Fodinibius salicampi: one gene and its partners. The protein of the gene in region 3 interacts with the protein of the main gene of each other region in a pairwise test. Links are inferred from orthologs where the notes say so. Each region holds a gene or a part of one and is shown on either strand. Other genes may lie near its edges. The genes, in order: ABEB05_RS14555, rlmN and ftsZ.

Region 1 (3,076 bases), on a different replicon or contig from region 3:
AAACCCCCATCAGAAAGCGGCCGTATATGGCTACCAAGAAGAATTCATCGATTGTTTTCACGGCAAGCAACTCAGCTATAATAATTTCCTTGATGTGGATGCCGCCCTGCGACTTATTGCTGATTTTAAGGATTCTGATCCAACCTGTGCTATTTTTAAACATACCGTTCCCTGTGGGGTAGCCTCTGACGAGAATCTTACCAAGGCATGGGAAAAAGCCTTCCAAACAGATACTAAATCCCCTTTTGGAGGCATTGTAGCTGTCAACCAGGAGCTCGATCTTGATACCGCTAAAAAAATAGACGAAATATTTACTGAAATTATTATTGCTCCTTCCTATACTGAGGACGCTCTTTCTCTGCTCAGGCAGAAGAAAAAAAGACGCCTTATTCGCCAAAAGAAGTATTTGAGTGATAGCTCAGAACAACAGTTCCGTTCGATCTTCGGAGGAGCACTCAGTCAGGACCTTGATTTCTCTATTCTTGATGAAAACGACCTTAAAGTGGTGACAAAGCGCCAGCCGAGCCAAAAAGAACTTCGCGATATGCTTTTTGCCTGGCAGGTGGTTAAACATGTAAAATCCAATGCCATTGTTTACGCTAAAGATCAGCAAACTATTGGCATCGGCACAGGGCAAACAAGCCGTGTAGAAGCTTCGCAAATTGCTATTGCCAAAGCCAAAGAAGAAGGACTCTCAATAGAAGGTACCGCCATTGCATCTGATGCCTTCTTCCCCTTTCCCGATGGAGTAGAAGCCGCGGCTAAAGCAGGCGCCACTGCAGTAATTCAACCAGGCGGAAGTATTCGCGATGACCAAGTCATAGAAACCGCTGACGCCCTTGATCTTACCATGGTCTTCACCGATAAAAGACTTTTTAGGCATTAAACATTTTCATTTTAACTTTTATTCTTATTTATTCGGAAATAGACGTACAAAATTGTATTTTTATTTTTGGTCTTTTTTAAGGTAAAATTTGACTACTTGCAGCTCATCTACACATAGCTAATATGGACAATAACGTATCTACATCTAAGAAAGATAAACAGCAACGAAAAGGTTGGTTTGACTGGCTATACACCGATATTGCTATCGATCTTGGTACCGCCAACACCCTTATCTATTCCCGGGGGGAAGGTATCGTACTTAATGAGCCCTCCATTGTTGCCCTGAACACACAGAATGAACCTGTTGCAACAGGACACGAGGCCCGGCTGATGCACGAAAAGACCCATAAGAATATCCGCACCGTACGCCCCCTACGTGATGGCGTTATCGCGGATTTTGAGGTCGCTGAACAAATGATTCGCGGTATGATTGACAAGGTTAAAATGAAATGGTACTCCAGTACCCGAACAATGGTTGTTTGTGTACCCAGCGGCATCACCGAGGTCGAACGCCGAGCTGTTCGGGACAGCGCAGAACATGCCGGAGCCAAATCGGTCCATCTCGTAGACGAACCCATGGCAGCGGCAATCGGAATTGGACTCAATGTGCACGAGCCGATTGGAAATATGATTGTAGATGTAGGCGGGGGAACCACTGAGATTGCTGTCATCGCTCTTTCGGGTATCGTATATGCACAGTCGGTACGTTTGGGTGGTGACGAGCTGAATGAAGATATTATTAATTATTTCAGGCGGAATCATAATCTCCTTATCGGAGAACGAACTGCTGAAAAGATCAAGTGCGAAATCGGGTCGGCTGCTCCTCTCGATGAAGAAATAGAAATGGATACGAAAGGACGTGATCTTGTTAACGGGGTCCCCCGAGTCCGCCACGTTACATCCAAAGATGTTCGGGAGGCAATCTCCGAATCGGTAAACACTATTGTTGAATCTATTACCAAGTCCCTGGAGCAGACTCCTCCTGAACTGTCAGCGGACATTCTGGATCGGGGTATTATGCTTACCGGTGGAGGTGCCAAGCTTAAAAATCTTGATAAACTAATCCGGGAAACTACCGACTTGCCTGTCCACATTGCCGAAGATCCTTTAACTGCCGTTGTACGTGGTACCGGCGCCATATTAGAAGATCTCGATTATTACCGAACCGTAATTACCTAAGTATCTAAGGAAGGAAGAAGTGAATGCAAATTCGTTTTCCGGGAATAACGGAAATTAAAGATCATATTATTGCAGCATTTTTACTTATTGTTGCGGTAGGCCTTATTGTCAGCCGTCATCAGGGGGGGCTTCATAATTTACGAACTGTTTCGGTAACTGTTTTCAGCTACCTGGAGGAACCGTTATCTAATATTCGAACTTATCGGCAGGCCTTAAGGACTAACACTTACCTCAGACAACAAAATGTTTTACTACTTGACGAGTTAAGTCGCCTACGTTCAGCTCGTGAAGAGAATGAAGAACTTCGCCAATTACTTGAATTCAGCCGCAATAGTAATCTTAATCTATATCCCGTACAAATTGTGGGAAAAGAACTTTCCCAGGTATTTAATTCTTTAACTATTGATGCAGGTACTGAAGAAGGTATAACCGCTGGTATGCCTTTGGTAGCAGCCGAGGGATTGGCCGGAAAGGTTGTACTGACCGATGGAGGGTACTCCCAGGTAATGCCAATTTTTAACAGTTTATTTAAGGTTAGTGCCAAACTACAAAACTCAGGTGCCTATGGCATTGTTTCCTGGGATAGTAAAAACATTCATGAACTTCAGCTAAACTATGTCCCTCAAACCGTAGAGGTCGATTCCGGAGAAATAGTAATCACTTCTGGATACAGTAATCAATTTCCTCCGGATATTCCTATTGGAGAAGTGATACGGACCGAACATCAACCGGGTCGGGATATACAGAAAATTATCGTCAACCCTTTTGCAGATATTTATAGCATGACGGCCGGATTTGTTGTTAAATTTCAACCCGATACTACGATCCAAAAACTTAACGAACAATATCAGAACGCTTTAGAATGACCGGAAGGCGGCTTAAACATATCGGCATAGGACTTGTCTTCCTGATTCTTCAGCTTGTGCTATTTCGGCATTTAACTATTTTTGAAGCATATCCTGATCTTGTTCTTATATTCCTGGTCTGGTATATGAGTAAGGAAAACAGAACA
Region 2 (3,149 bases), on a different replicon or contig from region 3:
ACGGAATGGTAATATCATTTTCATCAAACTTCTTTTTAAGCGCCATAATCGCATCACTTCGAGGAGTAAGAAAATCAGAATTCCTCCGGAAATTTACCCAAAAACAAACCTTGAAATTGATAGAACTCCCTCCGAATTCATCGAAAAAGAACAGGATATCCTTATCACTGTCATAGTTTTCAAGCTCTTCAATAGCCTCAATAGCTAGTTGGCGAACTTGCTCAAGATCTTCGGCATATGAGACCCCGCAACTCAAATCAATACGACGCTGACGCTCATCCGTAAAGTTAGAAAGCGGATTTTCAAATACCATTTTATTCGGGATATATACAATCTGTCCCTGGGGCGTTTGTAGAATTGTGTTTCGAAGATTTAACTTCCGTACAGTGCCATATATATCATTAGTTTCAATAATATCGCCAATGCCAAACGGATGCCGGAGCGTAAGAATGATACCCGAGATAAAGTTTGATGCAATATCCTGAAATGCAAAACCTAAGGCCAAACCGACAATACCAGCACCGGCAAGCAGCGAGGTAACTGCCCCATCCAGGTTCAAGACACTCAGGGCAATAAATATACCGATACTAATAATCATGATACCCACTATGGTTTCCAGCAGGTCAATAACGGTTTTATTCATCGTTGCCTTTGACAACAGTTTGTGGACGGCCTGCCGAACCAGCTTACCAATCACATAAAACACAATCAGTACCAGCAGGGCCATCACCATCTCAGGAAGCATGCTTATAAGCGTATCAAGCCAAGTCTCAAGCTTGCTTGTCACTTCCTCATTAAACTTGCTCCTCAAGTCATTGAAAAGGGTAGAAAATTCCATTGCTTATCTTTTATATTTTATTTCTTGCAGACTATTAAAATCTATATAACTATCATCAATTCATAATAACCGCTTCTTTTTTATAAAATTTGTTAGATTCTACCTATCCGGTGATTTCTATTCTTAAATATCATATATACCCATCAACCACTTAATATTTTGTCTCTAAAGTTTAACATCCGTGCTGTAGTCTTTGTATCTTTGGATATATGACTACACAAACCCATAGCGAAGAAAAAATAAACCTTAAAGATCTTACAAAGCAAGAACTCCAGGAATTTAGTGCCGATATGGGACTGGCCTCCTATCGGAGTGATCAGCTCTTCCAGTGGCTCTATCAAAAGGGAGTACACAGCTTTGATGAAATGACCAACCTTTCCAAGGACTTACGAATACGCCTTAAAGAAGTAGCAAAGGTCCCTACCATTGAGCACAAAATGCAGCTCGAATCTAAGGATGGGACTATAAAGTTTCTCTTTGAACTCGAGGGCGACGAACAACACAAGGTCGAGTCTGTACTTATCCCTGATTTTTATCCTGATGGAGCGGCTAATCGATTAACGGTGTGCGTGTCATCCCAGGTGGGGTGCGTATTTGGATGCTCTTTCTGTGCCACCGGAAAAATGGGATTTTTCCGGAGCTTAACCCACGGCGAAATTGTAGATCAGGTACAGTACATTAATAACCTGTGTCAGGAGAAGTTTGGAAAGGGCATCACCAATATCGTATATATGGGAATGGGAGAACCGCTTCATAACTATGAGGCCGTAGTTAATTCTGCATCTATTATCATGGATGAACTAAGTATTGGACTTTCTCCCAAAAGAATAACCGTTTCTACGGTAGGACTTACCAAGCAAATTAAGCAACTGGCAGACGAGCGCCAGCCTTTCAATTTGGCGATATCTCTGCATGCAGCTAATGATGAAAAGCGGGATGAAATTATGCCCATAAATAATTCAATGAACCTGGAAAAACTCAAGGAAGCAGTTCAGTATTATTATGATAAGCTGCACCGGCCTATCACCTACGAATACCTGTTATTTGATGAATTTAACGATACCAAGGAAGATGCGCGCCAGCTTGCCGAAATCGTACAGTGGGTACCCAGCAAAGTAAATATTATCATGTACAACGATGTGGCAGGCGTAGAACTCAAACGAGCCCGAGAGCAACGACTGGATGCCTTTATGCAGGAACTTGTATCAAGGGATATTACTGCTACAGTGCGCCGAAGCCGTGGTGATGATATCGATGCCGGCTGCGGACAGCTGGCCATTAAAGAGGGACAAGCCCAAGGAAAATCAATACGAAAGAATTAAGGAGCAGCCCTGAAGTTAGGAGGAAGGAAGTACTCGACTCCTTCTTTCCTCACATACATACACCAATACTAATCATGGATAACATTCAGAAGACGATCAAAACGGGGCAGCCACCGATCTTTATCCCATGAGAAATAAATAATACCTGCTTTGCCGACTATATGCGTCTGTGGTACAAATCCCCAGAACCTGCTGTCCTCACTGTCATCTCTGTTATCACCCATTACGAAGTAGTAATCCTGCTGAATAGTATATTCATTGGTTTCTTCTCCATTGATAATAAACTGCCCTCCATTTCGCTCCACATCATTTTTCTCATAGCGAGTAATAATAGCTTCGTAAATATGGTAATTATCAGCCGTTAAGGTTACGGTTTGTCCTTCAAACGGAACAACGACCGGAGACATGTGATGGTGGTTATTAAAACCGGAAGAAAAGCTGAAGGACCGCCGATCATATTCATTAAAAGTATCAGGCAACACAAAAAGCTCTACATTTGTTACTTCCGGCCAGTTGCTAATGTTCTCAGCCACCTCATCAGTCATATTAATACGGTAGCTTCCTGAGTTACCGTTACGTGATTGATATATTGTTCCTCCAGCTGCTTGTACCTTTGACGCACTTAACCTTATCCTGTTCCGAACATCCACCTCATAGACTTGCTGAATTCCAGGAAAAGGATTGGCTTCTTCAGAGTTTACATAAAGCTGTTTGTCATCTATAGACAGGGTATCCCCCGGTATCCCCACAGCACGCTTTATGTAGTTTGTCTTACCGGCAATAGGTGCAATATCAATCGGATAGTTAAACACCACAATATCATTCCGTTCTACCTCACTAAAACCAGGCAGACGAGTCCACGGCAACACGAGTCCCTGCATATAGATATTCGTAAATGGAACTCCTAATACCATTGGTGTACGGGGACCGTAACTTATCTTTGAGACTATCAAGAAGTCTCCCGTCATCAGTGTTTTCTCCATTGAGGG
Region 3 (3,034 bases):
GAAGTCCACATCATTACGGGACTGGTTTCCGCTGCTAAAAATATCTATCGCTGTGTAGAACGCGCGGGGTACCAAGTTGCAGATATTATTTTGGAACCTCTGGCCTCTTCTTATGCCGTGCTAGATGAAGAAGAGAAAGAAGCGGGTGTGGTACTGGTGGATATTGGCGGAGGAACAACAGACGTAGCGATCTTCCGTGATAATACCATCCGACATACCGCTGTCATAGCAATCGCCGGCAAAAAAGTCACCGACGATATCCGGATGGGATTGAGTGTGCTCGAAGATCAGGCGGAAAAGTTGAAGCGCAATCATGGTGAAGCTTATATCGATCTTATTGAAGAAGACGAAGCCATTACCGTTCCCGGCATTGCGGGACGTCCTCCCAAAGAAATTACCAAAAGTATTCTGGGCAAGATAATACAGGCTCGAATGGAAGAGATCCTGGAAATTGTGGCCATTGAAGTAAAACGAAGTGGTTATGCCGATTCTCTCAGTGCTGGCGTGGTACTGAGCGGCGGCGGATCACTCATCAAAAATGTATGTCCCCTGGCCAATGAAGTATTGGGGATGGATGCAAAAATTGGAAAACCTATAGGGCTCAGCGGGGGACTTACTGAAGAAGTAAACAACCCCATTTACGCAACCGGTGTGGGGCTTGTTATGCACGCCATCAAAACCGGTAGCGGACCTCAAAATGAGGCAATCATACCTTCTTCTACCAAAGGATCGAGTGTAGAAAAGGTCATGGAACGACTAGCTGACAGAATGAAAAGCTGGTTTAAAGAACTTTAAAATAGCATAGCAATCAAGTAGCAAAAATAAATAAAAGCAATCTAAACAAGGAGTCAATTATGAGTAATCTTAATTCTCGTTTCAGTTTTGACATCGACAGTCAAGACAATGCGAAGATAAAAGTCATAGGTGTTGGTGGCGGCGGAGGTAATGCCGTCAACAACATGATTCATAAAGGTCTGACCAGCGTAGAATATATTGCGCTGAATACCGATGCACAGGCCCTCAAGAATAGCATGGCAGATGTTACCATCCAAGTGGGAGCAAATCTCACAAACGGACTGGGAGCCGGTGCACGACCGGAAATCGGTCGTGAAGCGGTAGAAGAAAACAGACACGAAATAGAAGAGGCTATCGAAGGAGCCGATATGATCTTTGTTACAGCCGGCATGGGTGGCGGTACAGGTACAGGAGGTGCTCCTGTTGTATCTGGAATTGCCAAACGTAAAGGTATACTTACGGTGGGTATTATCACAACCCCCTTTGAGTGTGAAGGGCCCAAGCGGATGAAGTATGCCCATGAAGGCATCACAGAGCTCAAAAAGAATAGCGATACTGTTATCGTTATTCCGAACGAGCGCCTGATGGATATTGCCGATGAGGATACGACACTGTTGGAGGCTTTTGAAGAAGCCAACCAAGTGCTCTATAACGCTACCCGAGGTATTTCAGATCTTATTCTGATGCCGGGGCTTATTAACCTCGACTTTGCAGATGTACGCACCACCATGCTCGACGGTGGAGCCGCCATCATGGGTGCCGCGAATGCTACGGGAGAAGATCGCGCCGAGATTGCTGCACGTGAAGCAATCAACTCTCCCCTACTCGATGGCGTAAGTATTCGGGGAGCCCGCAATGTATTGGTTAATATTTCATCCGGAGCTAATCTCGGGATGAAAGAAACCACTACGGCTACCAGCATCATTCAGCAAGAGGCCGGTGAAGATGCAGAGATCATTCTGGGTACCGTACTCGACGAGAGTTTTGATGACGAACTGCGCGTTACGGTTATTGCCACAGGATTTGATCTGGCCGAAAATCGTAATGAAGCTCGGGTTGCTCCTAATAAGAAGGAAGCCAATCAGTCTTCCCAAAATAAAAAATCAAGCAAAATGGATATCCCTAAAGCAAGTGATGTTACAGGGCAAAGCCGTTACTCCTCTACCAATGAACCTTTCTATAAGGGAGAGAAAAATTTAAAACACATGGATCAGCCGGCTATCCACCGCCGGGGACTCAAAAATGTGCACTCTCTTAATAAAAAGGAAGAGCAGGAGCAAGATGAACAAAAGGCAAGTGAACAGAAACAAGGTGACGAATTACTAAATAACCGCCGTGAACGAATCGATAAAACGGATTCTGATCAGCCGGCTTTTCTCCGTAAAATTATGGATTAAACAAGGCTGATCGTGATCCTTTTTAGATTGCTATATTTTTTTAACTCCCACAACTGATTTTTTAATCAGTTTTCCCCATCCCGTATCTAATGCGGGATAGATTGCTAAACTATAAAGGGAGTCCTTTGATCGGGACTCCCTTTCTTTATTATATAAAAACCTGTTTCTTCGGGATTACTTCCTTTCTCCCAGGTTAGAATTCATCATTTCGGCTAAATAAGCTTATATTTAAGACAAAAGTACCTATTTAACGAATCTTAACAGATCTCTTTTTAGGACTAAGAAAATAATAATATCCACAGCTTTTCATGCATCTATTTCCCCAACAATTAACAGAAAAGATTGGCTTTGAACGAATTCGATCTTCCGCAATTGAGAATACGCGCTCTCCTATGGCTCGTGAGCAGCTTTCTTCGATGACCCCCTTTTCGGATCCACAACTTATACAGCGGCTTCTCAAACAAACCAAGGAAATGATGGATCTGCTTCAAAATGATTCGGCATTTCCATTGAATAACCTCCATGATATTCGGGAGCAGCTAAAGAAGTCGCGCGCCGAAAATAGCGTACTTCCCCTCCCCGTTTTTATGGAAATACTTGAAGTTTCTGTTACTGCCCGGCGTATTAAATCATACTTGAATAACCGAGAAGATTACTATCCTGAGCTCAAAGAAGTTTCAATTGGACTCATACCACTAAAAGAATTGGAGAATGCTCTTCAAGATGTCCTAAATGAAAACGGAGAGCTTCGCAGTGATGCTAGTCCACAGCTACAATCTATTCGCAAACGGTTAAATAATAAACGCAATGATCTTCGCAATACTATTAATCGCGCAATGAGC

Evidence for each region.
Region 1: the proteins of ftsZ (region 3) and ABEB05_RS14555 interact in binary tests that used the Escherichia coli proteins (3 or more experiments, as listed by UniProt). The link is inferred for Fodinibius salicampi from one-to-one orthologs.
Region 2: the proteins of ftsZ (region 3) and rlmN interact in binary tests that used the Escherichia coli proteins (3 or more experiments, as listed by UniProt). The link is inferred for Fodinibius salicampi from one-to-one orthologs.

What each region holds. Positions count from the first base shown.
Region 1 is NZ_BAABRS010000004.1:226,034-229,109, reverse strand. Bases 126-3,036 are described here. They hold ABEB05_RS14555 (rod shape-determining protein), read left to right. Parts: upstream 126-1,008; coding sequence 1,009-2,064; downstream 2,065-3,036. Other genes in these bases: mreD (rod shape-determining protein MreD), read left to right, coding at 2,927-3,036; mreC (rod shape-determining protein MreC), read left to right, coding at 2,088-2,930; purH (bifunctional phosphoribosylaminoimidazolecarboxamide formyltransferase/IMP cyclohydrolase), read left to right, coding at 126-886. Outside these bases: more of purH, read left to right, coding at 1-125; more of mreD, read left to right, coding at 3,037-3,076. UniProt on the Escherichia coli protein: Forms membrane-associated dynamic filaments that are essential for cell shape determination. Acts by regulating cell wall synthesis and cell elongation, and thus cell shape.
Region 2 is NZ_BAABRS010000004.1:350,581-353,729, reverse strand. What follows is about bases 120-3,103. They hold rlmN (dual-specificity RNA methyltransferase RlmN), read left to right. Parts: upstream 120-1,047; coding sequence 1,048-2,160; downstream 2,161-3,103. Other genes in these bases: lepB (signal peptidase I), read right to left, coding at 2,229-3,103; ABEB05_RS15100 (mechanosensitive ion channel family protein), read right to left, coding at 120-838. Outside these bases: more of ABEB05_RS15100, read right to left, coding at 1-119; more of lepB, read right to left, coding at 3,104-3,149.
Region 3 is NZ_BAABRS010000002.1:422,682-425,715, reverse strand. What follows is about bases 155-3,023. They hold ftsZ (cell division protein FtsZ), read left to right. Parts: upstream 155-854; coding sequence 855-2,192; downstream 2,193-3,023. Other genes in these bases: ABEB05_RS09670 (endonuclease MutS2), read left to right, coding at 2,501-3,023; ftsA (cell division protein FtsA), read left to right, coding at 155-795. Also shown: more of ftsA, read left to right, coding at 1-154; more of ABEB05_RS09670, read left to right, coding at 3,024-3,034. UniProt on the Escherichia coli protein: Essential cell division protein that forms a contractile ring structure (Z ring) at the future cell division site. The regulation of the ring assembly controls the timing and the location of cell division.